Regions from separate parts of the Pararhizobium sp. DWP1-1-3 genome, predicted to be linked through region 2. Evidence: riboswitches for the same ligand, from Rfam matches in the RefSeq annotation. Region 2 holds a riboswitch; each other region holds the start of a gene.

Region 1 (7,449 bases), 330 kb from region 2:
GGATCAACAACCGTTGCGTCGGTCTTGACCACGGGCTGTTGGTGATGATGATCGAGAACTATCGCACAGGCCTTTACTGGAACATGCTGCGCGAAACACCGGTTATCCGGCGCGGCCTCAGACGGGCAGGCTTTTCTGGCGGATGGCTTTAAGGTAAACGGGCTGCCATGCGATGACGGGCGGCCCCTTTGGACGAAAATCGAAAATCAAGCAGTTTTTGCGAGGGCGATCGAGGGCAGGCAGAGGCCGCCACCGCCTGGCAGGCGGAGCATTTTCCGCAGGTTGCCGTATCGCTGGGGGTAAAAGGCGGCGATTTTCTGCCGGTCACCGAGGCATGGCGCCGTGATGGCGATATGGTCGCCGGCCTGCTGGACTATCAGAACCGTTTTGCCACCGGCATGGATGACCGCGTCAGGGCCGCCCATCTCATTTCCTTCTACAGCCATCATCTCAGCATCGCGGCTGCAGCGGTCTATCTGGGGACGATGCTCGTTCCGGACCTCAGCCCGGATGGCCTGGCGTTCCGTTTCGAGCCCGTCGTTCCGCACGATCGCATTTCCCCCATGGAAATGCGTCCATCCGATATCAGCCGTCTTCATTTTCGCTTGGAGCGTTTTGTGCGTGGCGACGACCGGGCATTACTGTTTCACGATCTATTTGTCGCAAGCGTCCTTCCGGTGATCGACGCGCTGCACGCACGCACTGGCCTCTCTCCTGTCGCGCAATGGCGGCTGGCGGCCGATGGCATTGCGGGCGCTTTCCTAGAGGTTGGTACAGCCTTGGGCGACGAGGAGCGCGCCATGGCTGAGGCACTTGCCATCATCAATAGAACGGGATCGCCGCTTTTCTCTAATGCCGTGCGCTATCAGCGAATTGAGGCTGTTTGCGATGGCGTTGCGGTCGAGCGCGTGTTCCGCCTGCGAAGCGGCTGCTGTCTCTACTATCGAACAGAGGGCGGGGATTTCTGCGATGTTTGCGTTCTTCTCGATACGAAGACGCAAAGAGACCGCCTGCACGCCCATATCGAGCGTACCGGCGGCCTCTGATTGCCGTTGCCGCGCAAGCAATGCCTGCGCGGCAACGATTTAGGCTCAGGCCGATTTCAGAAGCTTGTCGTTCAGGTAGCCGGAGATCACGCCGAGCACGATCCAGAATGCCAGTGTCGTTGCCAAGGCGGCGACCGCGAATTCCGCTCCGAGAACGGCCGGAACCGGGCTCGAAATATCAGACGGCTGCGGCGCACCATAGGCATGCGGTGCGGCGATCAGGACGAGCCCGATGATCTTTGCAAGGATTTCATCGCGCAGGACGATGAGATAGACCCCGGCGACAGCGAGAACGATGGTTGCGATCCACCAGATCTGCCGGTCATGCAGATCGGCGGCCGGAAAGCCCGGCAACTCCGGCGGCAGGCCGATGGCGGGCAGAAGATGAACCGTCAACCAGCCGCACGCGCCCCACACTGCGCCGTTGCGCAGGGTGATCGGATAGTTGAAGGCGAGACTGGCACCCGCGAGCAACAGGCCGAAGCCGGCGCCGGCCACCAGATTGGCAAGAAGCGTGCCGGAGAACCGGCTCATGCCGAACATGATGCCGCCCTCGTCTTCATGTTCGCCCTCATGGGCGTAGGCCGGCGTGACCGGCGACAGTGCCGACAGCATTTCGCCGATCACCGAAGAGTGGTTGAGCGACGAATGCTGCTGCTGGCCTTCTGTCGCCGCCGGCGGTTCGGCAGCGGGTTCCTTGACCTCATATTCCTCAGCATGAAGGATGAGCGGGACCACCCGCAATTCCTGCGCCGCCGTCATGAAGACGCCAGCGATCAATCCAGCCACCAATGCGGCCAGCAGTGTTTTGACAATCATTTGATACCCCCAAATTCAAGCGGAGCCGATCTCTCGTCAGTGCTCAACGCTTGTCGTGTTTCAATTCCTCAAGGCAAAAACCGCCCGATGCCAGAGCATGGGCGCAGCCCGCGGCCGCGCGATTTCCAAAAGGAAATCCGCCATCCGCTTCACCGATAGAATGTGGAAAGCCCTCAAGCCTTCCACGGCTCACATCAATGGCACGGGAAGCCGTAGGAATGGCGGACGTCGTGGGCGGTATCATGCAGCACGGCCGAATTGGCAAGGCCGGCGCCGAAAACCAGGAAGCCGCCGATCAACAGGGCGAGAATAGCCGTGGTAATGCGGTCGTTGAGCGAAAGCGGAACGCTTGAAACTGTAGTCGTAGCCATGACAACCTCCGTGATGGCGCGTGGGAAATATCCCACCAATTGGGCACCATGCCCCTCATCAACCGGCAGGTTTCCTGGCTCGCGGCGTCAGGCGCTTTCGCGCCAAGGAGCTTGTCTCACCTTCCCGGGGCAGGGGCCAAGGGCCCGTCGCCGCAGTGGTTTCTACCGGCTGCACATACCGGCATGACAAACTCTGACCGCTCTACAGTCGCGGGGTCGGCCGTGATAAAGATGCCCAGAATGGGTCCATCCGTCACGTTCCCATTTACTCCCCGAAAGCACCTCGCCGCCAGGGAACCAATTGATCCAACGATGATTATGCCGTCGCCCCGGTCATGTCAATTCAGCGCTGCGACCTACAATGACGCATTGTCTGTCTTGATTTTTTAGTACAATATCTAAATCTGATATGTAATGGATTGCCGAATACTCCCTGGTTGCAACTGGTTGCCTCGCGGTAACACTCCGTGGTTGTTTTTTTACGGAAAATACTCTTCTCAAATGATGGAACAATAGTTCTTTAGGAACCTTGGCATAGGGTAAACCGCGCTGATACGCGAAGAATCCTCCACAGAGAAAACCATGAACGCGGCGAGGTCCGAACAGGAATTCCAGAATATTCTTCGCCGCTTGGGAATTGCGCTTGACGCTTCTCAGATCGGTGTGTGGGAGCACGACACCCAGAAAGACGAAGTCGTCTGGGATCTGCAGATGCACCGGCTCTACGCGACTGGCAAGACCAAAAAGCGGGTCAAGGCGGAAGTCTGGATGAACGCGATCCATCCTGAGGATTTTGCTCAAGCCCAAGCCGACTTCGATCGGGCGATTTTGACCAAGGACGTTTATTGTTCGGAATACCGGATCATTCTGGCAGATGGCGAAACACGCTACCTGCGTTCGCGTGCCTATTGTTTTGAGGAAGACGGCCATATCACCTTCATCGGAGCCGAATGGGATGTCACAGCTGACGTGCTGCTCAATCGCGAACTGCGGCGGCAGAAGGCGATCGCCGAGGCGCGCGCTGTCGCGCTGGAAGCAACCACGGAGCGGATCGAATATGCAGCCGAGCACGATTACCTAACGGGACTTCCCAATCGCCGGTTCTTCGACCGGCGATTGGCGGAACTCGCCGGCGAGACCGGCCCCGAAAAGCTGGCGATCCTGCATATCGGCCTCGACCGGTTCAAGCAGATCAACGACACCGCTGGCCACGCAGCCGGAGACGACGTTTTGAAATCCTGCGCCCGGCAGATCGAAGCCGGCGTGCCGAAGAACTCGTTCATCGCGCGTGTCAGCGGCGACGAATTTGCGGTTCTGATCGCAAACTTTACCTCGCTGGATGATCTCAAACACCGCGCTGAGCAGCTGGCGCAGCAATTGAAGCAGTCTGTCTGGCATAATGATGAGGTCTTGCGGACCGGCGCCTCGATGGGGGTCGCGGCGGCGAGCGGCCGCAATATCGCCAGCCTGCTGGCGGAATCCGACATCGCGCTGCAACGGGCCAAAAAACTCGGACGGGGCAGGGTAGAAGTGTACTCGGCGCACTTGAAGGCGCAGCTCAACAACGAGCAGCGCGTCGGCCGGCAATTGGCGCATGGACTGGAGAAAGGGGAGTTCATTCCCTACTATCAGGCTCAGGTCAATGCGCGGACCCGGCGCATTGTCGGAATGGAGGTCCTGGCACGCTGGCGCCATTCAAAGCGCGGAATGATTTTGCCGGGCGAATTCATCAAGGTTGCGAGCAGTCTCGGCCGGCTAGATGACCTCGACGCTGCCATCCTGAGGGCGGCGCTCAAGGATCGGCAGGCCTGGATGCGGCAGGGTGTGCAGGTTCCGCGTATCGCGGTGAACGTTTCGGCCGCCCGTCTGTCGGATCCGCTTTTGATGGATCAATTAAAACATCTGGATATTCAGCCGGATATGCTGTCATTCGAATTGCTGGAAACCATTTTTCTGGACGATAGCGAGGATGAGGTGTTTTCCAATGTGGCCGGTTTGAAGGCCATGGGCATCGACATCGAGATCGATGATTTCGGCTCCGGCCACGCGTCGATCATCGGGCTGGTGAAGCTGAAACCGCGAAGAATGAAAATCGACCGGCAACTGGTGATGCCGACCACGACATCCCGCGAACAGACGCGTTTATTGCGTTCCATCATCGACATCGCCAAAGCGCTGCACATCGAAGTCATCGCCGAGGGCGTCGAGACGCTGGAGCACGCCAAACTTTTGACGCGCCTTGGATGCGATATCCTGCAAGGCTATGCGATCGCCTATCCCGTTCCGGCGGACGATATGCTGGCTCGGTTGATGCAGGACCAGGAACAGAGCCTCGTTGCGCAGTCCTGACGGCGTAAAACGTTTCCTGCTTCCTATTGTATCAACAGGTCCTGCATGGCGCCGATGATGCGGCGGTGCTGGTGCGCGTGGCGTGTTCGGATGCTGGTAGCGGCATAGACGGCCTGTTGAATATGGGGAGCGTCTGTGATCGGAAAGGCGGCGCCTTCGCGTTCGAGCCGCAAGGCAGTGCTACGGGTGACATAGGCAGCGCCGCCCAGCGTTTTAAGCAGACCGGTAATGGCGATATTCTGTCCAGAGGCCAGGGGAGCCGAGGACAGCTGCGGCAGGGCCAGACGATGTGCCCGGTCGAATGCCGGTGAATAGACGGCCTGGATGTATTTTTCGGGCAGTAACTCACTGACCGTCCGCGCCGTCGTGCCGACCAGCGTATAGGTCATGTCACCGATCCGCTCATAGTGAAGATCCGGCAGATAGTGTGGCGTATAGAGGATGGCGAGATCGAGATCGCCGGCCGCCAGATCACGGTTCATCTGATTGGAGTAATCGGTTTCCATATAGATTGAGGTCGTCGGCAGTTCGGTGCGGACGGCCGATAGCCATTGTCCGGCAAAGGCTTCGGCCAGATCATGCTGGATACCCAGCCGCATCGAGCGCTCGTAGGTGCCGGCGTTTTCCACCGCCCGCGTCGCCTCATGCCATTGGTGCTGTAGCGCCTTGGCATGATCGAGAAACCGCAGGCCGGATGCTGTCGGCACCGTGCCGCCCTTGTTGCGGATGAAGAGCTTGCGGTCGAACTGCGCTTCCAGCGCCTTGACGCGATGGGAAACCGTGGATTGCGTGATGTTCAACCGGTCCGCCGTGCGGTTGAAGCTGCGGGTTTCCATCAGGTCGAGGAAGGTTTCGATGAGGTCGATCTGCATGGATGTGTCCCGTGCGTTGTGGTTCAGACCCCTCCCCAACCCTCCCCACAAGGGGGAGGGAGTTTACCGAGAATGCCGTCCGCTCTTTGCAACGTCCGCTTTTTGCAAGAAGTACAGAAGGCGAGACGGAGCACTGTCGCTCCCTCCCCCTTGTGGGGAGGGTTGGGGAGGGGTTTTTCTTCATCCCCCAATCTAATCGAATTCTTCGATCAATAAAGCGAATTCTGGCTGCTTGATGCCATCGTGCTTCGTTGCGAAAACTGATCCCAAACAAGGGAACATACATGTCGAATTTGCCGTCTTATGCGCGCGTCGTGATCATCGGGGGAGGTGCTGTCGGGGCATCCTGTCTCTACCATCTGGCCAAGGCCGGATGGACGGACTGCGTGCTTCTGGAAAAGAACGAATTGACGGCCGGATCGACCTGGCATGCGGCCGGCAATGTGCCGACATTCTCGTCGTCCTGGTCGATCATGAACATGCAGCGCTATTCGGCGTCGCTCTACCGCGAACTCGGCGATCTCGTCGATTATCCGATGAACTACCATGTCACAGGCTCGATACGGCTTGGCCATTCCAAGGAGCGGCTGCAGGAATTCAAGCGCGTCGTCGGCATGGGCCGTTATCAGGGCATGGACCTCGACATCCTGTCGCCTGATCAGATCAAGTCGAAATATCCCTTTCTCGAAACCCATGATCTCACCGGCGCACTCTACGATCCCTATGACGGCGACATCGATCCGGCGCAACTGACGCAGGCCTTGGCAAAGGGCGCCCGGGATATGGGCGCAAAGATTTTCCGCTTCTGTCCCGCCACCGGTGCGCGCCGGGAGAACGACGAGTGGGTGATCTCGACGCCACAGGGCGAGATTCGCTGTGAGAAGGTTGTCAACGCCGCTGGTTATTATGCCCGCGAGGTCGGCAAATGGTTCGGCCGCGATGTGCCGATGATGGTGATGAGCCATCAATATATGCTGTTCGAGGAAATTCCGGAGCTGGCCGCGTGGTCGAAGGAAGCCGGGCACAAGCTGCCGCTTTTGCGCGACGTCGATAGCTCCTATTACCTGCGCCAGGAAAAGACCGGGATGAACCTCGGTCCGTACGAGAAGAACTGCAAGGCCCACTGGATCACCCCTGATGATCCGATGCCGGAGGATTTTTCGTTCCAGCTTTTCCCCGACGATCTGGAGCGGCTGGAATGGTATCTGAATGACGCCGTCGAGCGCGTGCCGATCCTCGGCACCGCCGGCCTGTCGCGGATGATCAACGGCCCGATCCCCTATGCGCCGGATGGCAATCCGCTGATCGGGCCGATGCCGGGCGTGCCGAATGCATTCGAGGCCTGCGTCTTCACCTTCGGCATCTGCCAGGCAGGTGGCGCGGGCAAGGTTCTGGCCGAATGGGTGACCGAGGGCCAGACGGAGTGGGACATGTGGTCCTGCGATCCGCGCCGCTTTACCAGTTTTACCGATCAGGATTATTGCGTCGCCAAGGGCATGGAAATCTATGGCCATGAATATGCCATGCACTTTCCGAAACACGCTTGGCCTGCCGGCCGCAACAAGAAGCTGTCGCCGATCCATGACCGGATCGCTGCCCTCGGCGCCCAGTTCAAACCCTATAACGGCTGGGAGCGCGCCAACTGGTACGCCAAGCCGGGCGACGATCTGTCGGAGGGCGCCACCCAAACCTGGAACCGGGCGGGGCCATGGCAAAAGCGCATTGAGGAGGAATGCCTTGCGGTGCGCGATACCGCCGGCATTCTCGATCTGCCGGGCTTCTCCCGTTTCCGCCTGAAGGGCGAGGGTGCCCGCGACTGGCTGCTTGGCCTCACCACCGGCAAGGTGCCGAAGCCTGGCCGGATCGGCCTTGCCTATTTCTCCGACGACAAGGGCCGCATCGTCACCGAGATGTCGGTCATGGCGCTGGAGGAGGATTTCTTCTTCCTGATCACGGCAGCGACCGCGCAGTGGCACGATTTCGAGTGGCTGC
Region 2 (7,449 bases):
TGTCGAATTCGTCATGGCTGTGCTCTTCACCGGCCTCGTGCTCCATCTCGTGATGGGACCTGCGGTTGGCGATGTCGCTTTCGGTGCCGACGCCGAGGCCGAGCAGGACGGCGGCGGAAACCTCGCCGTTCTTCGCCTCGATCATCGTCGGCTTGCGGCTGGTGCGCGAAGAGACCTCGTTGCGGACAAAGGCAAGGCCGGTCGAATCGAGCAGGTCGGTTTTGTTGAGAATGATCAGGTCGGCAGCGGTCAGCTGGTCTTCGAACAGTTCCTCGATCGGGCTTTCGTGATCGAGATTGTCGTCGTTGACGCGCAGCGCATCGACCTTGTCATGATCGTCGGCAAAGCGTCCGGCAGCGACGGCGGCACTGTCTACGACGGTGATGACGCCATCGACGGTCACCTGCGTGCGGATATCCGGCCAGTTGAAGGCGGCGATCAGCGGCTGTGGCAGCGCCAGACCGGACGTTTCGATGATGATATGGTCGGGGCGGTTTTCGCGCTCGAGCAGCTTCGTCATCGTCGGGATGAAATCGTCGGCGACGGTGCAGCAGATGCAGCCATTGGTCAGCTCGATGATATCGTCCTCGCTGCAGGCTTCGGCGCCGCAGCCCTTCAAGACGTCGCCATCGACGCCGAGATCGCCGAATTCGTTGATGATCAGCGCGATGCGCCGGCCGCCGGCATTTTGCAGGATGTTACGGATCATCGTCGTCTTGCCGGCACCGAGAAAGCCGGTGATGACGGTCGCCGGGATCTTGCCGTGGGCGGCCTTTTCAATAGTCATGGATCAACCCTTCATTTTCAGCGGCAATCCAGCCGCGATAAAATAGACGTCTGCGGATATCTCCGCAATGATCTGGTGCAGCCGGCCGGCATGGTCGCGAAAATCGCGCGCCATCCGGTTCTCCGGCACGATGCCCAGCCCGACTTCGTTCGAAACGAAGACCAGCTTGGCCTTGGCCTGCGGCACATAGGCCGCAAGCCGTTCAAATTCCGCCGCGATATCCCGATGTTCCATCATCAGATTGGTGACCCAGAGCGTCAGGCAATCGATTAGAACGATGCGATCAGGCGCATCGATCGCCTTCAGGCAGCCGGCAAGGTCGAGTGGTTCCTCATGGGTCTGCCAATCGGCGCCGCGGCGATCGCGATGCTCACTAATTCTTGCCTGCATATCGCCGTCCCAGGCCCTTCCGGTCGCGACGTAATGGATGCGCAGACCCGACGCCGTCACGAGTTTTTCGGCGAAAGCGGATTTGCCGGAACGGGCGCCGCCCAGAACCAGCACGCTGCCTGACAGTATCGATGTCATGAAAAGATCCTGGCCTCAGCGCGCGCCGGAAAGGACAGGAACCCTTGGGTCACGCAAAGCGGCATTCGCGGCAACGCGAAACAGGCCGTTCCGGGAACGGGATAATAAAGCCATGACAACCTCCGTGCTGGCATCGGGAGTATCTCTCCCTGGATTGGGCGAGCCCTATCGAAGACGGGGCCCTTGAGGATGGCAGGTCTCCTGGCTCACGGCGCCACGCCCCAAAAGGGACGAACGGGCCCGCCTCGCCTTCCCGGAGTTTTTGCGCCAGATTGCGTCACCGCAATCGACTGATATCACGAAGAGGCGGACGATTCGTAGATTTAGAGGCGTCCGGCCCCGGCAGATCGTGATGCTACTCCAGTGGCTTTTCCGGTTGGGCCGATCCTTACCGCTGCCGCGAATGCGGACAGTCCGGAAACATCGGCTTTCCCGGATGGCGAACCCTGACCGTTCTACAGTCGCGGGGTCGGCTGCGATAAGGACGCCCGGTCTGGGTCCGGCCCGTCGCATTCCCATTTACTCCCAACATGCAACGGCATATCGGGAACCATCCAATGACCGATGATTAGGCGCTCGCCTGGATCAAGTCAATTGCGGCACTCTCTCGCCGCCATGGTTTGGCGCGGCCTCGGCAAGACTAAGCTTGATCTCCCAGACCATGCCTTCTAGAGCAATTCCAGCGGAAGTGCGCAGCGGTTTTGCGTCCGAAATTGCGTAGAAAAAAAGACAGGCGGTTTTCGCAATTCGAAGAAAAGCGGAAATGCCCACGACGGCGCAGAGACAGGATGGCCAGGCAATGAAGCTGAAGATGATTCCGAAACTTAACCTGCGGCGGCTCGGCTATCTCTCGCTGCTTTTCGATCTCGGGCGGATGCGGGCCTTTGCGCGGCGGAGCGAACTCGGCCTGGTCGTCGCGGGCATGATCGTCGGTGTAACGTCGGGTCTTGCCGTCACCGCGATGAGCATCATATCGAGCCGCCTGCACAGCCTGATCTTCGGCATTGCCGATGACGAAAGGCTGAGTTCCAGCAATCTGCAGGGCGAAATTTCCGTATTGATCGCGCCGGTGGCCGGTGGGATCATTCTCGGCCTGGTGATGATGCTTCTGGCATCCTGGCGCAAGAAGCCGATGGTCGATCCGATCGAGGCCAACGCCCTGCATGGCGGCCGTCTCTCGCTCACCGACAGCATCGTCGTCGCGATACAGAACCTGATCTCCAACGGCTTTGGTGCCTCCGTCGGGCTTGAGGCCGGTTACACGCAGCTGGCGTCCGGCATCGCCTCCAAGCTCGGCATCTCGCTGCAGCTTCGCCGCTCGGATCTGCGCACCCTGGTCGGTTGCGGCGCTGCCGGCGCCATTGCCGCCGCGTTCAATGCGCCGCTGACCGGTGCCTTCTATGCCTTCGAGCTGATCATCGGCACCTATACGATCGTGTCGCTGACGCCGGTGGTCGTTTCCGCCCTGATCGCCAATCTCGTGGCCCGATGGCTGTATGCGGGCGATTTCACCATCGATGTCGGCCAGTTCGGCGCCGTCGTTCCGGCCGACTATCTGCCGGCATTGCTGCTCGGCTGCTTCTGCGCTGCCATGGGCATCCTCTTGATGAAGGGCGTCTCGCTCATCGAGGGGCTTGCCCGACGCAGTTTTATCCCCGCTCCCGCGCGCCCGGCGCTCGGCGGCATCGTCGTCGGCCTTTTGGCACTGGTGTCGCCCCAGGTGCTCTCGGCCGGTCACGGTGCCCTGCATCTCAATCTCGCCAGTTCGCCGGCAATCCCGATGCTGATCGGCCTGTTCCTGATGAAATCCCTCGCCTCGGCGGTCTCCATCGGTTCCGGCTTTCGCGGCGGCCTGTTCTTTGCGTCGCTGTTCATGGGCGCGCTGCTCGGCAAGCTGTTTGCCTTTTCCGCGCCCTACGTCTTTGCCCAGGCAACGCTGACGCCGGTCATCTATGCGGTCGTCGGCATGAGTTCGCTTGCGGTTGCCATCATCGGCGGACCGTTGACGATGACGTTCCTGGCGCTGGAAATCACCGGCGACTTCCCCATCACCGTCCTTGTTCTGGCAGCCGTGATCACCTCCTCGCTCGTTGTGCGCACCACCTTCGGCTACTCGTTCGCCACCTGGCGCTTTCACCTGCGCGGTGAGAGCATCCGCAGTGCTCATGATGTTGGCTGGATCCGGAACCTCACCGTCGGCCGCCTGATGCGTACCGACGTTCGTACGATCGATGCGCAGGCAACGCTGGAGGATTTCCGGAGAGATTTTCCGCTTGGATCGACACAACGGGTCGTCGTCGTCGATGGCGCAAAATATGCCGGCATCATCCAGGTGCCGGAAGTCTATGCCAGCCCCATCGAGGCCAGCGAGGAAAAGCAAGACCTTTCCGGCTTCATCCGCCTTCCCAACGATTTCCTGCAGCCGAACATGAACGCCAAGCAGGCAGCCGCCTTGTTCGACACCACGGAGAGCGATGGGCTGGCCGTGGTCAACAATCTCATCGAACGGCGCGTCGTCGGCCTGTTGACGGAAAGCCATACGCTGCGCCGTTACAGCGAAGAGCTTGACCGCAGACGCCGCGAGGCATCCGGAGAAATCTGAAGGGTTCGCCCCGCTCAGGACATCAGGCTGTCGAGCCATCGCGGCTCAAGCACCGCTTCCAGCTCGGCTGCGACATCGTCGAGCGCACGGTCAACCGAGATGCGGTAGTTTTCGCCGCCGCCTTCGATGCCGAAACTTTTGAGCAGTGCCGAACGATAGGCGTCGCTGGCAAACAGGCCGTGCAGATAGGTACCGCTGACCATGCCGTTGGCCGACACCGCCCCGTCTGCCCGGCCGTCGATAATCACCGCCGGGCGGGCGCAATCGGGACCCGTTGTACGGCCGAGGTGGATTTCGTAACCCTCCAGCGCAACATCGTAGATCGCCGAGCGGGCGCTGCTGTTACGCACCGTCTTTTCCGCCGCCATCTCCGTTTCGACTGCGAGCAAGCCAAGTCCCTCGATCTCACTGATATTGCCCTCGATGCCGTGCGGATCGGTGACGCGCGCTCCGAGCATCTGAAAGCCGCCGCAGATACCGATGACACGGCCGCCGCGCCGCACATGTGCCTGCAGATCATGGTCCCATCCTTGCGCGCGAAAATCGGCGAGATCGGCGATCGTCGCCTTCGATCCCGGGATCACCACCAGACCGGCGTCAGCGGGAATGCGCTCGCCGGCCCGAACAAAAACGAGATCGACCTCGGGTTCGGCAGCCAGAGGATCAAGATCGTCGAAATTGGCGATGCGCGACAGAACCGGCACGGCGACCTTGAGCGCCCTGCCCGTGCCTCGCGCCAGCTTTTCCAGAACCACGGAATCTTCGGCCGGCAGACGGGCAGCACTTTTCAGCCAGGGCACGACGCCGAGACAAGGCCAGCCGGTAAAGCCGTTCACCGCTGCGATCCCATCGTCAAACAGCGACACGTCACCACGGAACTTGTTGATGATGTAGCCGCTGATCATCGCGCGGTCTTCGCCGGACAAAATGGTGTGAGTGCCAACTAGCGACGCGATAACGCCGCCGCGATCGATGTCACCGATCAGGACCACGGGCACATTGGCGCGCGTGGCAAAGCCCATATTGGCGATATCGCCGGCACGCAGGTTGATTTCGGCCGGTGACCCCGCCCCTTCGACGACGACCAGATCGACGCCGGACCGGACGATCTCGAAACTGTCCATGACGGCGCCCATCAGCTTCGGCTTCAAGGCCTGATAATCGCGCCCTCTCGCCTGCCCCGCCACCTTGCCCTGGACGATGATCTGGCTGCCGGTCTCGGACTGTGGCTTCAGCAGAACTGGGTTCATATGCACCGATGATGGGATGCGTGCCGCCATCGATTGCAGCCATTGAGCCCGGCCGATCTCGCCGCCATCGTCGGAGACTGCCGCGTTGTTGGACATGTTCTGCGGCTTGAACGGAGCGACCTTCAGGCCGCGATTGGCAGCGATGCGGCAGAGCCCCGCCACGAGTACCGTTTTTCCGACATCGGAGCCGGTTCCCTGAAGCATGATCGTCTTTGTCATGGCGCCTGATCTAGCATTGCATCCACCGCAAGAAAAGCCATATTCCGCCGCATTTCCGCCGTGTTTGATGCCGGTTTTTCACGCGATATTTCAAGCTGCTGCGAGGCTTGTGCGGCACGGATGTCGAACTGTCCAAAAAGCGACATCGCGTGGCAAAAATACTCGTTGTATTCGGCGAAAACGGGCTTATATCAGCACCATCAAAGCACGGAGCGAAAGACGCTCCACACCCAAGGTCAAACCCCGATGTTGTTCATCTTCAGCAAGCCAAATTTCGTTCAGATCGCCTGGAACTCGAAGGTTCCCGACAGCCAGTCGCGTGTGCGCAACACGGTCATGTCCGCGCCTTTCGGTCCGCTTGGCTTCATCCGCACACGCAGCGTCGGCTGAAACCCCTCTCCCAGACTGACACTTCGAACCGCGCCCTTGTTTGAATGGCGCGGTTTTTTTTGTGCCTGGCCACGGATAACGATATCTCAGAAACGCGAAAACCGCACCCGTTCCTTGCGGAACCGTGCGGTCTGCCAAAGCTACACATGGCCGCTCCGGCATACACCCGGAGATCGCTCCGGCCGGGACGCAAAACCTGATCCAGCCGGGCGGCCAAGTATCCCCCGCCGCAGGAAAACAATTAGCCTGACAGTGTTACCGGATGGTTAGTGAGAGATTAACCAAAGATGAATTGCGTGTTTTTTTCACTTTTTTTCGTGCCGGATGAAAATCAATGTGAAGGCGCATACGGAACACAATTTGTCTGCGATAAAACACGCTCTGCAACTCTTGTGTGAAGCAGTGCTAATTTTGCGCCAAAGAGGGGCGCATTTGCACAAAAATCTTGCCCGGCTCATTAAAATTCAACAGCTTGCACGGACCTTTCAAGGGCGCGAAAATGCTGCCTGCGTGGCTTAAAGCGATTCCGGAGGTTGATTTCTCCTGTGGAATACTTACGCTGATCCTAACGGTAAAAGGAGAGATGGCTGGCGGCAGAGTTCCGCGGCCAGACAATAAAACTCCAACGCCGTCGCAGCGGGGATGAAAGATTGGCCTTGCCACAAGAGCCCCCCGGCCTGCTTCAACCTGAACGATCGGGTTTCCGGGAGATGCAGTATCCCGATGGACCCCACGATTTTGGCTGCATAAGACTGGGAGGTCTTAAACATGAAGAAGCTCCTCGCTTCCACAATTCTCGCCGCCGGCCTCTATGCGCTTGCCGGCTCCGCTCAAGCCGCCGAATGCGGCGAAGTCAGCATTGCAGAAATGAACTGGGCATCGGCCGGCGTCGCCGCGCATGTCGACAAATATATTCTTGAAAACGGCTATGGTTGCACGGTGACGCTTGTGACCGGCGACACCATGCCGACCTTCACTTCCATGAATGAAAAAGCCCAGCCGGACATGGCGCCCGAATTGTGGGTCAATGCCGTGCGCACCCCGCTTGATGCCGCCATCAAGGAAGGCCGCTTGATCGAAGCCGCGCCGCTGCTCAGCGAAGGCGGCGTCGAAGGCTGGTGGATTCCGAAATTCCTGGCTGACGCTCATCCTGACATCAAGACCGTTCAGGACGCACTGAAACATCCGGAACTGTTCCCGGCGCCGGAAGACGCTTCGAAGGCCGCCATCTTCAATTGTCCGTCGGGCTGGAACTGCCAGGTCTCGACTGCAAACCTCTACAAGGCCCTGAATGCCGAAAAAGAAGGCTTCGAACTGGTCGATACCGGGTCGGCAGCGGGCCTCGACGGCTCGATCTCCAACGCCTTTGAAAAGAAGTCGGGCTGGCTCGGCTACTACTGGGCGCCCACGGCTATCCTCGGCAAGTACCAGATGACGCGGCTAAGCTTCGGCGTCGAACATAGCAAGGCCGACTGGGACGCCTGCACGGCGGTTCCTGACTGCGCCGATCCGAAGGTCAACTCCTATCCGACGTCGGACGTCTACACGGTCGTGACCAAGGCCTTTTCCGAGAAGGCCGGCGTCGCCATGGACTATGTCAAGGTCCGCAAGTGGGACAATGGCACCGTCAACAAGGTACTCGCCTGGATGACCGACAACCAGGGCACCAACGA
Region 3 (7,449 bases), on a different contig from region 2:
TCGAAGGTGATATCGGGCACGACGACGCCGAGCGACAGCGTCTTGATGCGGATCTTCTCGTCGGCATTTTCGCGCTTGGTATCGAGAAAGCGCATGATATCGGGGTGATGGGCGTTGAGATAGACGGCCCCTGCCCCCTGGCGGGCGCCAAGCTGGTTGGCATAGGAAAAACTGTCTTCCAGCAGCTTCATCACCGGAATGATACCGGACGACTGGTTTTCGATCTGCTTGATCGGCGCACCGGCCTCGCGGATATTGGTCAGCGACAGGGCAACGCCGCCGCCGCGCTTGGACAGTTGCAGCGCTGAATTGATGCCGCGCGCGATCGATTCCATATTGTCTTCGACGCGCAGCAGAAAGCAGGAAACGAGCTCGCCGCGCTGCTTCTTGCCGGCATTGAGGAAGGTTGGCGTTGCAGGCTGGAAGCGGCCGGAAATGATCTCGTCGACCATGTCGCGGGCCGTCGCCTCGTTGCCCTGCGCCAGCGCCAGCGCCACCATGCAGATGCGGTCTTCGTAGCGCTCGAGATAGCGTTTTCCGTCGAAGGTCTTCAGCGTGTAGCTGGTGTAATACTTGAAGGCGCCGAGGAAGGTCGGGAAACGGAATTTCTTGGCATAGGCGTGATCGTAGAGGTCGCGCACGAAGTTGAACGAATACTGGTCGAGAACCTCGCGCTCGTAATAGCCCTCGGTCACCAGATAATCGAGCTTCTCCCGCAGATTATGGAAGAACACGGTGTTCTGGTTGACGTGCTGGAGGAAATACTGCTTCGCCGCCAGCCTGTCCTTGTCCAGCTGGATCCTGCCCTCGTCGTCATAGAGGTTCAGCATCGCGTTCAGCGCGTGATAGTCAATCGCCTGTTCAGTGACCTTCAAAGGGCGTTCGAGCGTTGAGACGTCCAAAATCGTTCCAATCCATTGATGACATTGGCGACGTCCTCGTCCGTGCCCAGAAGCTCGAACCTGTAGAGGTACGGCACCCGGCATTTATCCGAGATGACATTGCCCGCGAGACCGAACGTCTCGCCGAAATTGCTGTTGCCGGCGGCGATCACGCCCCGGATGAGGGATCGGTTGTCCGCGTTGTTGAGAAAGCGGATCACCTGCTTGGGAACAGCCCCCTTGCCGTCATCGCCGCAATAGGTCGGCAGGATGAGGACGAAGGGTTCGCGCACATCGGGCGTTTCCGCGCCACTGCTGACGGGAATACGGGCCGATTTCAAACCGAGCTTGGCGACGAAGCGATGGGTATTTTCCGACAGGCTGGAATAGTAGACGATCAGGCCCATCGCTTGTCCACCCGCACTCAGGCCGCGCTCAGGACAGCGCGTTGATCTTGTCCGGACGGAATCCAGCCCAATGGTCCTGGCCCGCAATCACCACCGGAACCTGCTGGTATCCGAGGCCGATCACCTTCGCGAAGGCGTCCTCGTCCTTGGAAATGTCGACGACCTGATAGTCGATGCCTTCGCGATCGAGCGCGCGATAGGTCGCGGTGCACTGGACGCAGAAAGGCTTGCTGTAGACGGTAATGTTCATGATGGTCCTCGTGGTCTGTGATATTGCTGGCACACGAAAGGCTCCGAGCCGCTGCACGCGGATCCGATCGTGGGGTCTTGTATTGCGATACTTGCGGGAGGTTAGGCCTGCGCCGCCGATCCCGCATATCTTGGTCTGCGAATTCGATTGACTGACATGCCTTCACCCCGAAGCCTTTTTGGCGGGCATCGGAAGAACGCAATCCAAAGCGGAATCATTCCGCTGCACATCACGCGACCTTCCGGGCACCCCGCCCGTGGACGTTTTGTTCAATGCAGGTCTCCTGGCTTGCGGGTCGTGGCGTCCATTCCGTCTTCCCGAAGCCTGATGCTTCAGTGACCTGAAATGAAACAGACGCTCGCCGCTTACAGTTGCGGGGGCAGCTCCGGTTTTGCCTGCCTTTATGGCCAAGCGCACCGCATTCCCTCTTAGCCTCCCTACCTTGCGATTTGGAGGAACCTTTAACACTAGATATAGTATACGACAGGAAAATAACGTCAATGTGTAGACATCGGAAACATGCCTTGCGGTGCATATTTTTTGCAGCTTTGTGGATAATGGGGAGTTAATGCCCGCCACGGCAATCGGCTGTGGATAGTGGGGCAGCCGCCCGGGACAGTGGCCCCGGTATCAGTAATGAGCCACGCGCGTGGGCCGCCGGGCGCCCGTCTGGACCGGCCGGGACGACGAACCACCTATCACTCGGCAGCGGCAGCTGCACGGCGGCGGCCGATGGTGGCCTGGGTGAGCAGCAGCGCGCCGACGGCGCAGAGCGCGATGCCCGTGGCCATCGGAACGGCCGTGCCGTCGAAGAACACCGAGGCGATCACCATGGCGACGGCGGCGGTGACGAAATGCAGCGTTCCCATCAGCGACGATGCCGTGCCGGCGATTTCGCCGTGGTCTTCCAGCGCCAATACCGCACTGGTCGGAATGACCAGACCGAGAAAGCCGTAACCGACGAACAGGAACGCGGCCATCACCGGCAGCTGGTTGAAGCCGAGGCTCATGACGATGGCCATCGCCGCCATGGTCAGCGCGAAGGCTGCAACGGCGATGCGCATGACCCGGACGAGCCCAAACCGTTCGCCGAACCAGCCGGTCGCCTGCGATACCGCGAAGAACGACACGGCATTGATCGAGAAGGCAAAGCTGTATTGCGTCGGCGACAGGCCGTAATAGTCGATCAGCACGAAGGGCGAGTTGGCGAGATAGACGAGGAAGCTGGAAATGCCGAGGCCGCCGATGAAGGTCAGCGTCAGAAAATTCTTGTCCCTGAGCAGCAGGCCGTAGGCAGCCATGGCGCTGCGCAGGCCACTCCCGGCACGGTGCTCCCTCAGGCGGGTTTCCTGCAATTGCGTCGCCAGCAGGATGAGGCCGATGAAGGCGGCGATCATCACCGCCCAGAACACGCCGCGCCAGCCGTAGAACTCGATGACGGCACTGCCGGTCAGCGGCGCCAGGATCGGCGAGATGCTGAACACCAGCATCAACAGCGACATCAGCCGGGCGGCCTGCACGCCGGTATGCATGTCGCGAACGATGGCGCGCGGGATGACCATGCCGGCAGCTCCGCCGATCCCCTGCAGGAAGCGGAAGGCGATCAGCGTTTCGATATCGCTTGCCAATGCGCAGCCGATGCTGGCGAGCGCAAAGATGCCGATACCGATATAGAGCGGCGCCTTGCGGCCCCACATATCGGACAGGGGACCGTAGACCAGCTGCGCCACCGCAAAGGAGACGAAGAAGGCGAGCAGGCTCAGCTGCACGATATGGTTCTCGGCGCCAAGGTCCTGCCCGATCGAGGGCAGCGCCGGCAGGTACATGTCTATGGCAAACGGGCCGATGGCCGACAACAGGCCGAGGATGAGGGCAGTCCGGAAGAAGGAGGACGTCATGGGGGGCATCTTTCAGAAAACGGCCGCACAAAACCGGGTCGGTCTGGCGCCGCGTTGCTCTCAGGAGTTCACCGTGATCGTTGCCAAGGGCGCGCGGTGCTTGGGAGGACGCCTGCTTGGCAAGCCGTGTCAATATTATTGGACAGAGCTGTAAAATTAGACACCATTGTCTAAAACGTCAAGAGGCATTATCTTCGGCCGATGAAAACCAATCATGACACAGTGCCGAAAATGTCCGTGCATAGCCAGCGCGGGCAATGTGCCAAGCGCAAGTCCATTCTGGAAGCCGCCGCCCAAGTCTTTTGCCGTCAAGGCTTTACCGGCGCCAGCATCGACGAGATCGCCGCCGAAGCCTGCGTCTCGCGTCAGACCGTCTACAACCACTATCGCGAAAAAGAGAACCTGTTCACCGCCGTGGTCGAGGACGTGATGGACCGGGCAAACGCCATGCTGTTCACCACTCTCTCAACCTTTCCCGAGAAGCCGGACAATCTCGAAGACGATCTCGTCGCCTTTGCCGTGCGCCTCAGCCACAATTGCATCTGCAACCAGGATGGAAAATTCCTGCGCAAGCTGGTCCAGTCCGAAGGCGAGCGTTATCCGCACCTGTTCGAAAGCTGGCGCCAGCATGGCCCTGGCAAGATCGGCACGGCACTGGCCGCACTTTTTGCCCGGCTCGCCCACAAGGGCCTTTTGCAGGCAGACGATTTCGACGTTGCGGCGCGTCAATTTCTGGCACTGGTCAATGCCGACCTGCAGATGAGCACGCTGTTTGGCGTCACGCCGACGGAAGCAGAACTGGACATTGCGGCCCGCAATGCCGTGCGGACATTCATGCGGGCCTATGGGCCAGCGCAGGCAAACACGCTGGCTGTCAAGACGGCGTAAGTCCCGGCGTCAGCTGACACCGGTGATCATCGAGACGATCTCGTTCTTGTTGGTCTCCGCAGTCCTGCGGATGCCGATCTGTTTGCCACGCCTCAGAACGCAGATCCGGTCCGACAGCTTGAACACCTGATCGAGGCTGTGGCTGATGATCAGCACGCCGATATTGCGCGACTTCAGCGATTGCACGATTTCCTCGACCTTCGCGGTTTCCGCGACCCCGAGCGCCGCCGTGGGTTCGTCGAGCAGGATCAGCTTCTTTGCCCAGCGGGTGGCCCGCGCAATCGCAACGCCCTGACGCTGGCCGCCGGACAGATCGCGGATCGTCGCGTGCGCCGAGGGGATGCGCACGTCGAGTTCCTTCACCAGCTTTTCCGTTTCCGAAATCATCGTCTTGCGATCGAGCAGGCCGATGCCGTTGGTGAGTTCGCGTCCGAGGAACATGTTCATATAGACCGTCTGCTGGTCGGCCAGCGCCAGATCCTGATAGACCACCTCGATGCCGTGCGAGCGGGCCATGGTGGCGCTGGACATCGCGACCGTCTCGCCCTCGATGGTGATCGTGCCGGAGGACGGGCCATAGACGCCGGAAACAATCTTGATCAGCGTCGATTTGCCGGCACCGTTATCGCCGACGAGGGCAACGATTTCGCCGGGATAGATATCGAGCGAAAAATTCTCGATGGCGACAACGGCGTCGAAATTCTTGCGGATGTCCTTGAGCTGCAGCACAGGGGCCTGAGTGTTCATGGTCATTCTCCTATACCGGCCAGGATTGAGGTTCGCCGAAACCGTTCTCGATGCTTTCGACCTTCGGCAAACCCTTGGATATTCCAGACACGCCGACGACATAGGCGCGGGTGACAAAGGCCTGCCCGCGGAACCCGAAGACGGCGGTGTCGCCGGGCTTCGGCGCCTTCGGTCCACCAGCATCGATCATCGCGTAATAGTCGATGGCCGATGGTGGCGGCACTTCGACACTGCGCAGCGACGATGCCGCGACCGTCGGCTCGTCAGAGACGATCGCCTTGACGTCATAGTCCGGAAAGATCGGGTCGATGTAGAAGCCGCCGCCGAAGCAATACGCCTTGCCGGCGGACAGATGAGAGACCTCGGTGAGGTAGCAGACGGCTGGAAGCTCGGGCAGGTCTTCCACGACATGCAGCGCCGTCGTGCCGTGCAGGCCGTTGCCGGGCTCGCATTGCGTCGCCCCGGCATCGGCCAAGCCCTGCAAGAGAACCGAGGATGTGGTGCCCGGCGCGTTGACCTCAATGCCGGTGCGCCCGGCCTTCGCCAGCGCCTCGGCAGCCTTGGTCAGCGTTGCCAGATTGTGCGTCGGCAAAACCTTGCGGCTCTTGTGGTCGAACAGCAGCGCCGGAAACGTGGTGATCCCGGCAAACCGTCCGCCATCCAGCGCGTCGAAAGCATCGGCCACATCAGCGACATCGGCCGCATCGAAGCCGCCTTCATGGCCGCGATAGAAAGTATCCCCTTCGGCCTTGATGCGGGCAAGCAGGTCCTGCACATAACCCGCCGCCCTGGCGCCTTCAGCGGCTTCATTCGCCTTTTCATCGTTGAAGACGGTCCAGTAGTCCGGGCGGAAGGCAGCGGCAGCGGCTTTGGCTTCATGGCGGGCAACCTGCTGCAGATGACCGAGATGGCCGACGCGGAGGCCTGCCCGGTGGGTGGCGCGGGCGCAGGCCATGTCGACCGCAACGGACCGGTCGATGCCGCCCCGCTGCACGGCCGCGCAGAATGAACTGGCGCGGCCGACCTGCTTGGTCATGGCAAATATCTTAAGGCCGAGCCGGTCGGCCTCTGTCTTCAGCACACCGGCATTGGCTTCGACGGCATCGAGATCCAGCACATAGGCATTGGCCGGGATCTTGCCCTGCCGGTGCAGCGCGATCGCGGCTTCAAGGAGTTTCGGGTTGCGGCGGCGCAGAACGTCGAGAAACATGGGGTATCCTTTCTTCAGCGCAGCTTTTCGCGCAGCGATACGGCGACTGCGGCGAGAATGATAAGACCACGGACGATCATCTGGTCGGACACGGAAAGCCCCATCAGGATCAGGCCGTTGTTGAGCATGCCCATCATCAGCGAGCCGACGAGCGCGCCGACGATCGAGCCTTTGCCACCGTTCAGGAGCGTGCCGCCGACGATGACCGCGGCAATCACCGTCATCAGGTCGGTTTCGCCCAGCGTATACTTTGCCGCCTGAAGACGGCCGGCATAGAGCAGACCGGCAAGACCGGCGAGCGCGCCGCTGATCACCAGCACGGCAAGCCGGATGCGCGGCACGGGAATGCCGGAGACGCTGGCAGCACGGGCGTTGTCGCCGGTCGCCAGTACATGAGCGCCGAACCGGGTCTCACGGAAGATCAGATGCCCGGCGGCGATGGCAATGACCGTCCACCAGATCAGCGAGGGAATGCCGAGCAGCGTACCGGAGCCGAAGAAGCCGGTGAACATGCTATCGGTGACGGGAATGGAGCGCAGGTTGGTGAGCGACCGGGCAACGCCGGCAAACAGCCCAAGCGTTGCCAGCGTCACCAGAAACGATGGCAACCGGACATAGGCGACCAAAAGGCCGTTGACCAGCCCAATGGCAACCCCTGCCCCGACCCCGGCAGCGATGCCGGCGATCATGCCATAGGCGTTCATCGTAACGGCGGCAGAGAGCGCTGCGACCGCGACGGTCGAACCGATCGAAAGGTCGATCTCGCCAGCCGACAGCACGAAGACCATGCCGATCGCCATGATCGTGATCGGCGCCGTCTGCAGCACGATGTTGGAGAGGTTGCGCACCGTCAGGAACCCGCTGTCCTTCAGCACGATGGCGAAGAACAGGAAGATCGCCAGAAAGCCGACATAGACGACATATTGCTGGATATTGATGCGGCTGATCATGCTCATCGCCGGTTTGGCGGCATTGCTTGGGGCGCTGGACATAGCGGTTCCTCCGAAGAGCGGGGGTATGGGCGGGAACCCGTGGCTCCCGCAGGGCAGCGGCACGCTTCATGTGAAGCCGCTGCGACGATTTCAATCTGCGCCGGAGCGCGGATAGTTACTTGATGGCGTCGGCAATGGTGGCCGGAACATCCTTGTTGAGCGACTTCCTCCAGCCG
Region 4 (7,449 bases), 140 kb from region 2:
CCTCAATCTCCTGGTGACGCTCGGCGCCCGGCGCGAAAACATCTGGGTCCACGATCTCGAAGGTCTCGTCTATACCGGCCGCGAAGTGCTGATGGACGAGTGGAAGTCGATCTATGCGCAGGACAGCGCCAACCGCGTCCTGGCCGACAGCATTGCCGGTGCCGACGTCTTCCTCGGCCTTTCGGCTGCCGGCGTCTTGAAGCCGGAGCTTCTGGTGCAGATGGCGGAAAAGCCGCTGATCATGGCGCTTGCCAACCCCAATCCGGAGATCATGCCGGAACTGGCGCGTGCGGCCCGGCCCGACGCGATGATCTGCACCGGCCGGTCGGACTTCCCCAATCAGGTCAACAACGTCCTGTGTTTCCCCTACATCTTCCGCGGCGCGCTCGATTGCGGTGCCCGCACGATCAATGAGGAAATGAAGATGGCGGCCGTGCGCGCCATCGCAGCCCTTGCCCGCGAAGAACCGTCCGACGTTGCCGCCCGGGCCTATTCCGGCGAAACGCCGGTGTTCGGCCCGGATTACCTGATACCCTCGCCGTTCGATCAGCGCCTGATCCTGCGCATCGCGCCGGCCGTCGCCAAGGCAGCCGCCGACAGCGGCGTCGCCAACCGGCCGATTGCCGATTTCGACGCCTATCTCGACCAGCTCAACCGCTTCGTCTTCCGCTCCGGCTTCATCATGAAACCGATCTTCGCCGCCGCCAAGAATGCCCAGAAGAACCGGGTGATCTTTTCGGAAGGCGAGGACGAGCGCGTCCTGCGTGCCGCTCAGGTGCTGCTCGAAGACGGCACGGCCCGGCCAATCCTGATTGGCCGCCCGCACATCATCGAGACCCGCCTCAAACGCTACGGCCTGCGCATTCGCCCGGACGTCGATTTCGAGGTGGTCAATCCGGAAGGCGATCCACGCTTCCGCGACTATGTCGACGATTATTTTGCGCTGGTCGGCCGCCTCGGCGTCATTCCGGAAGCAGCCCGCACCATCGTGCGTACCAACCAGACCGTCATCGGCGCGCTTGCCGTGCGCCGTGGCGAAGCAGATGCGCTGATCTGCGGTGTCGAAGGCCGCTACAGCGCTCATCTCCGCGCCGTTTCCCAGATCATCGGCAAACGCGAGGGCGTGCTCGACTTCTCGGCACTCAGCCTGCTGATCTCGCAGCGCGGCGCCACCTTCCTCACCGACACCTACGTGACCTTCGATCCGACGGCGGAAGAAATCGCCCAGAAGACGGTGATGGCCGCCCAGGAAATCCGCCGCTTCGGCATTACGCCACGCGCGGCTCTCGTATCGCATTCCAACTTCGGCTCGCGGGATTCGGAAAGCGCCTTCAAGATGCGCAAGGCGATGCAGATCGTCCGCGAACTCGCCCCCGATCTCGAAGCCGACGGTGAAATGCACGGCGATTCCGCAATTTCGGAAACCTTGCGCCGCCGCGTCATGCCCAACAGCACGCTGGCCGGAGAGGCCAACCTCTTGGTCTTCCCCAATCTCGACGCCGCCAACATCACGCTCGGCGTCGTCAAGACGATGACCGACAGCCTGCATGTCGGACCGATCCTGCTCGGGACGGCCCTGCCCGCGCATATCCTGTCGCCGTCGGTAACCTCGCGCGGCGTGGTCAATATGGCAGCGCTGGCCGTGGTGGAAGCCTCCTACCCGGCTTGATTTAAACGCGATTGAGCCGGCTAAAGCCGGCTCAATCGAAATGTAATTTTGCTCAAAAAAACAATCTTAAATTGTAAAATTTAAGAAATTTCTATTAACCAAAGATTGCACTAGACAAAGTCTAGAAATCATTATCATGGTAAATTCCCTTAAATAACAGGGTATTTGCAACATGACTGACCAACAGGCATTCTTTGACCTGCTGGACATTATGGAAAACGAGAAACTCGTTGAAGCAAAACGGTTTTTCGCCTTGATGCGCAGCACTTTCTGTATTGCAAATCTACTGTACGCAGATGTCGATGTTCTGGCGTCAGGCTTCGCGATTCACCGGCTAAATCATACCTTCAGTACCTGCGCGGCCAGAACCTATCTCGATGAAGGATTTCGGCGGATCGACCCTATCCTTCGGCTTACCATGGGCGGCATCAGGCCGGTGGACTGGGCGGCCGCCCGCCAACTTCATCCGGAAAGTGAACCGCTCTTTTCCGCCGCCGTGCGATTGGGGCTTGGCATCGACGGCGTGACGTTGCCACTTCCGACACCCACACGCCGCCTGGCCTTTTTGGCGATCCATGCCGATGTCCCAGCAGAAGAGTGGCCGGCCTACCGGCGCAACCATTTGCGCGACTTTCAACTGCTGGCCAATCTTTTCCACGCATCCGTTCTGGAAAACGACAGCCGGATTGAGCTTTCGGAGCATGGTGCCAAGATGTTGACCCATCGTGAAACAGAAGTGCTCGGCTGGACCGCTGCCGGCAAGAGTTATTGGGAAATCGGTACGATCCTCGGCATTTCCGAACGCACCGTCCGCTTCTTCATGACCAATGCCCGCCGAAAGCTGAACGTCGTTTCCAATACCCAGGCTGTTGCCCAGGCCGTCCGTCGCGATCTCATTCCGACGTTCTGATTTCCCCACGCGGCGCTGCGCGCGCCAGCCCGATATCACCTCCCCTGTTTCTCCTGACGGGATGTCCTTGCGGACCTCCCGTCAGGAGAAACTTGTCCGCGTGCATTGGAAACCTGTCACTACCGACAGTTATGCCGGCCGGCGATCCCTGACAGCATTTGCTCCTCGCATACGAACACAGGAGCAAAACAATGATCAGGATTTTCAATCGCAACACCGGCAAGCAGCATCCGCGCGATCTCGACGCCATGTTCCGGCTGCGCAAGCGTGTCTTTCACGATTTGTTGAAATGGGATGTCTCGCTTCGCGGCGACTGGGAGATCGATCACTATGATGATGCCAATCCGCTCTACGTGCTCTCCTATTCGGAGCAGACGGGCCGCCTGCGCGGTGCGCTGCGGCTGCTGCCGACGCTTGGACCCAACATGCTGGATGACACGTTCCCGATCCTGCTTGGTGACAATCCGCAGGTGCGCAGCGCGTCCGTCTGGGAATCCAGCCGTTTCTGCATCGATCCGACCATCTCGCAGGATCGCGGCTCCAATCAGGTGACGATTGCGGCGGCGGAACTGATGTGCGGCGTTGGCGAACTCGGGCTGTCGTCCGGTCTCAGCCACATCGTCACGGTCACCGATGTCTTCCTGGAGCGCATGTTCAGGCGGATGGGCTGCCCCGGCGAGCGTATCGGCGAACCGCAGCGGATCGGTTCCGTCTACGCCGTGGCCGTTGCCTGGGAGGTTACGCCCGACCTTCTGGAACGGATGAAAAGCGTCGCGGAAATCGGCGGATCGGTGCTGGAAAGGCCAATGTCCCTGGAAACCGCCCGGGCGGCATAATTGCCTTGCCCCGGGAGAGCCGCCGATTGTGGCTCTCCCGCCTCGCCTCGCATTAAACTCCCGCCTGCCGTTAACGCTGCCATGCAGCAACCGTTGCAGCACCGTCGAATGACGTTATGATAAGGGCAAAGTCAGAGTGCGCAGGATGTTCCTTCGTACCCGGCACGTGCCGGTATGCTCAGGCGAGAGGAACACGTGACCTTCCGTTCGAAATCCTTTGCGGCGCTGATCGCTCCGCTTCTTCTGGTCATGACGACCACGGCCGATGCCTCGGCTGTGTGCGAACGGCTGAATGCCCGCCTTGCCAGCCTGCCGAAGATCGTCGCCTCCAATGCCAATCTGCGCGACTACACCAGCGCGATCTCCCGCCAGAACCTGGATCTGCGGCAGGCGCGCAGCGATCTGAGACGGCTGGGATGCAGTTCCGGCAGCGTCATCATTGTCGGTGGCCCGAACGAAGACGCCTGCTACAGCCTCGACGCCGAAATCTCTCAGATGGAGATGGATCTCGAAACGCTGAAAGCCCGTCGGCAGAATCTTCTGGAAGGGGGCGCCAGCGACATCACCCGGCGGCGCATCCACGCAGCGCTTGCCGCCAATCGCTGCGCCGAGGAGGAGGATGAAGTCCTCAGTGCCGCCGTCGAAGAACCGGAAACCCACCGCAACATCCTGAACGATCTGCCGCCGATCAGTGAAGACGAGCCGGACATGCGCGGCAGCAACGCCGACTTCGCCACGCCGGATGACGGCTTTGGTCCAAGCGCGGACTATCCGGGCAGCCTGCGCACCATGTGCGTGCGTACCTGCGACGGCGCGTTCTTCCCGATCTCGTCGAACTCGTCCCCGGCCGATTTCCAGCGCGATGCCGAAACCTGCCAGCGGCGGTGTCCGGGAGCGGAGACGGCGCTCTACTATCATGCCTTGGCGACCGAAGAGACAAACCAGATGGTCTCCGCCGCCACCGGCGAACCCTATGCCGACCTGCCGTCGGCTTTCGCCTACAAGACCCGCGATTTCAGCCAGCCCGGTCAGTGCGGCTGCGCTCCCGCCGGACGCACGGCGATACCACAGAGCACGCCGGACGACGGCAAAGGCGTTATCGAGGTTCGCACCCGCAAGAAGGCCGACCCGGTCGAGGTGAAGACCCCCGTTGCCGACCGGCCTTACAATCCGCAGGACAACAAGGTTCGCGTTGTCGGCCCGAGCTTCCTGCCTTCGCAGGAAACCTCGATCGACCTCAGGCATCCAACCGGCCCCGGATATCAGGAACTACAGCAGACCAACTGATCAATCGACTGGTCGCGCACCCCAGCAATCGGAAAACACCAAATCCTTGAGCGGCAAGCGCTGGCGCCAGCCTTTGACGGCCAGTTCCGGCTCGGCATAGAGCGTGTCGACATAACCAAGGCAGAGCCAGGCGATGATGTCGACATGACCGGGGATGTCGAGCACGTCCTTGATGTCGCGTTCGTGAAAAATGCTGACCCAGCCGACGCCGACGCCTTCGGCCCGTGCAGCAAGCCAGAGATTCTGCACCGCGCAGACGGTGGAAAAGGCATCCATGCGCCGATTGTGCGTCCGGCCGAGAACGACCTTGCCTGCCCGGGTCGGATCACAGGTGACGCAGATGCTGACGGGCGCCTTGCGGATCCCTTCAAGCTTCAACGACCGGTATTTGTCCCGCACCTCGCCCTCGAACATCAGCGCCGCCTCTTCGTTGGCCCGCTGGAAGGCTTCGAAAACACGAGCGCGCCGGTCCTCGTCCCGGACGACGATGAAATTCCATGGCTGCATGAAGCCGACCGACGGCGCGCTGTGTGCGGCAGCGAGCAACCGCCCGATGAGCGCGTCCGGCAAGGGCGCCGGCAGGAACTGGTCGCGCACGTCGCGGCGGGTTTCGATGGCGCGGTAGACGGCGGCGCGCTCGTCCGATGAAAATGCGTCCGCCCTCACAAGGCGGTCTTGTGGTTCAGTTTGCATCGTTTGATCCCCAACAATGCGAAACCTCCCGCCGTCCGCGCGGGGCTGGTCCATCTCGTCAGGCCGGTCTTCTGACTGCGGATCATCCGGTTTTGCCGCCTTCCCGGATCGATTGAAGATCCAGTGGCAGAACTCTGAAATGATTCAGAGATTCGTAAAAGCAAAGCCGTCCCCGTTACAGCGCTGGGCACGTCCCGGATTTTCACCGGATTCCCGATTCTCCTGCTTGCGCAGGCACCTGAACGAAACGATATGGCCATAGCGGGCCGCCGTTTGCAAGGCGGCACGCCGGTTCTTGTCAGATCGCCGCGACCGGATGCGGCGATCCGTCATAAGCACCCCAGATCGACTGGTCGAAGCAAATCATCGAACCGGTCATCAGGCCGGATTCCGCCGACGACAGATAGGCGCAGGCGCGCGCCACTTCCGCAGGATCGACCAAGCGGCCGAAGGGTTGGCTGACCGCAGCCTTTTCCAGCCAGTCGGCAGGTGATCCGTGGAATTCGCGCTGAATGCGGTCCTCACCTTCGGATGCCATCCAGCCGATGTTCAGGCCATTGACGCGGATCCGGTTGCGCAGCACCGCGTAGGCCGTGTTCTTGGTCAGCGTTTCCAGCGCGCCCTTGGACGCGCAATAGGCAGAGATGAAAGGCTGCCCGGCCATGGCCGACATCGACCCGATATTGACGATGGTCCCCTCGATTTTTTCCCGGCGCATGACGTTGATCGTTTCCTGCATCAGAAAGAACGGCGCGCGCACATTGATGGCAAACATCCGGTCGAACAGTTCCGGGCTGGTATCGAGGATCGTGCCACGATCGGTAATCGCGGCCGCGTTGACCAGCGCATCGACCCGGCCAAATTCCCTGTCGCAGGCGGCAACCACCTTGCGCGCATCCTCGACCTTTTCCAGATCGGCCTGCACATAGACGACCCGGGTTCCGGTCGCCTTGCCGATCTCGGCCGCCTTGGCCTCGCCTTTGGTGGCATTGCGGCCGCAGATGACGATGCCGGCCGCGCCGCGCTCGGCAAACAGCGTCGCGATCGCCGCTCCCAGGCCTTGCGTTCCACCGGTAACGATTGCGATCTTGCCGTCCAGACGGCCATAGTCAGTGCTCATTGTCTTTCCTCCATTTCGATATCGCCGATGCCAAAAAACTCCCGCCCGGCATTCGGGCAGGAGTTCAAATTGCAAGACATCGGTCCGTTAGCTGAGCTTCTTCTCCGATTGCGCGGCAAGCGCCGCTACGAATGCACTTTCCTCCCAGCCGCCGGACAGAGCTTCGTGCATCAACTGCGCCTGCGTCTTGGGGGCAAGCCCGCCCAACGGTGGATCCCGGTCGAGATTGGTCGGGAACGAATAGCCCTCGGCACAGGATGCGATGGCGCAAGCGGCTTCGCTGCCAGACAAGCGCCCATCCGCCAGCATCGCCTTCAAGGCGGGATAGAGCACGGCGCTCATGCGCTGCCGGTTGACAGTCTCCATCGCCCGCCCGAAAGCGGAGGAAACCTGCAACAGGTTTGCCACCCGCTTGATCCCTTCGGAACGATTGGTTCCCGCCGCATGGAACAGCGCCGGATTGAAGAACACCAGATCGCCCTTCGACAGCCGCAACTGCACATGGTGGCGATCGAAATAATCGCGAAACTCCTGGCGTTTCAGCGCCAGATAGCCGGGAACATAGGTCTGGCTGTAGGGCAGGAACAAAGTCGGCCCGCTTTCCAGCGGCATGTCGCAATGCGCCACCGCCCCCTGCAGCGTCAGGACCGGCGACAGCCGATGAACATGTGCCGGAAACTGCTCGATGACGGACGAGGTCAAGAAGCCGAGATGATAGTCCCGGTGTGCCGATTGCGCCGCCCCGCCCGGATTGACCCGGTTGACCTGCGCCGTCATCTGGTAGCTCGGCCCGAGCCAGGCTTCGCTGACCAAAGCGATCAGGGCGTTGCCATAGTAGGCGGCAAAATTTTCAGGGTCGCGCAGGCAGTGCTTTTCCAGCGAATTCCAGATTCGGTCATTGGCGCCCGGCTTGGCAAAATGATCGCCACCGCCC

What was found. A riboswitch is a leader RNA that binds a small molecule or an ion and turns the genes downstream of it on or off. The one in region 2 is predicted to bind cobalamin.
Region 1: linked by a shared signal. The riboswitch ahead of ACP7BS_RS01255 (CbtB domain-containing protein) and the one ahead of cobU (bifunctional adenosylcobinamide kinase/adenosylcobinamide-phosphate guanylyltransferase) in region 2 are both predicted to bind cobalamin.
Region 3: linked by a shared signal. The riboswitch ahead of nrdH (glutaredoxin-like protein NrdH) and the one ahead of cobU (bifunctional adenosylcobinamide kinase/adenosylcobinamide-phosphate guanylyltransferase) in region 2 are both predicted to bind cobalamin.
Region 4: linked by a shared signal. The riboswitch ahead of bluB (5,6-dimethylbenzimidazole synthase) and the one ahead of cobU (bifunctional adenosylcobinamide kinase/adenosylcobinamide-phosphate guanylyltransferase) in region 2 are both predicted to bind cobalamin.

Annotation. Positions count from the first base shown of each region.
Region 1 is NZ_JAFCTR010000001.1:261,147-268,595, forward strand. It holds gene ACP7BS_RS01240 (glucoamylase family protein) at 1-152, shown strand, start outside; gene ACP7BS_RS01245 ((2Fe-2S)-binding protein) at 189-1,046, shown strand; gene ACP7BS_RS01250 (CbtA family protein) at 1,092-1,865, opposite strand; gene ACP7BS_RS01255 (CbtB domain-containing protein) at 2,060-2,236, opposite strand; cobalamin riboswitch at 2,284-2,553, opposite strand; gene ACP7BS_RS01260 (bifunctional diguanylate cyclase/phosphodiesterase) at 2,819-4,585, shown strand; gene ACP7BS_RS01265 (LysR family transcriptional regulator) at 4,609-5,457, opposite strand; gene ACP7BS_RS01270 (GcvT family protein) at 5,742-7,449, shown strand, end outside.
Region 2 is NZ_JAFCTR010000001.1:595,895-603,343, reverse strand. It holds gene cobW (cobalamin biosynthesis protein CobW) at 1-787, opposite strand, end outside; gene cobU (bifunctional adenosylcobinamide kinase/adenosylcobinamide-phosphate guanylyltransferase) at 791-1,315, opposite strand; cobalamin riboswitch at 1,490-1,885, opposite strand; gene ACP7BS_RS02990 (chloride channel protein) at 2,127-3,917, shown strand; gene ACP7BS_RS02985 (cobyric acid synthase) at 3,932-5,386, opposite strand; gene ACP7BS_RS02980 (hypothetical protein) at 5,447-5,776, shown strand; gene ACP7BS_RS02975 (ABC transporter substrate-binding protein) at 6,545-7,449, shown strand, end outside.
Region 3 is NZ_JAFCTR010000008.1:8,925-16,373, forward strand. It holds gene nrdE (class 1b ribonucleoside-diphosphate reductase subunit alpha) at 1-902, opposite strand, end outside; gene nrdI (class Ib ribonucleoside-diphosphate reductase assembly flavoprotein NrdI) at 872-1,288, opposite strand; gene nrdH (glutaredoxin-like protein NrdH) at 1,317-1,538, opposite strand; cobalamin riboswitch at 1,795-2,016, opposite strand; gene ACP7BS_RS17055 (multidrug effflux MFS transporter) at 2,237-3,436, opposite strand; gene ACP7BS_RS17060 (TetR/AcrR family transcriptional regulator) at 3,668-4,324, shown strand; gene ACP7BS_RS17065 (ATP-binding cassette domain-containing protein) at 4,334-5,071, opposite strand; gene ACP7BS_RS17070 (alanine racemase) at 5,082-6,281, opposite strand; gene ACP7BS_RS17075 (ABC transporter permease) at 6,296-7,273, opposite strand; gene ACP7BS_RS17080 (substrate-binding domain-containing protein) at 7,389-7,449, opposite strand, start outside.
Region 4 is NZ_JAFCTR010000001.1:732,453-739,901, reverse strand. It holds gene ACP7BS_RS03635 (NADP-dependent malic enzyme) at 1-1,669, shown strand, start outside; gene ACP7BS_RS03630 (helix-turn-helix transcriptional regulator) at 1,842-2,579, shown strand; gene ACP7BS_RS03625 (acyl-homoserine-lactone synthase) at 2,771-3,415, shown strand; gene ACP7BS_RS03620 (DUF2865 domain-containing protein) at 3,590-4,702, shown strand; gene bluB (5,6-dimethylbenzimidazole synthase) at 4,703-5,395, opposite strand; cobalamin riboswitch at 5,440-5,653, opposite strand; gene ACP7BS_RS03610 (SDR family oxidoreductase) at 5,694-6,515, opposite strand; gene ACP7BS_RS03605 (phytanoyl-CoA dioxygenase family protein) at 6,603-7,449, opposite strand, start outside.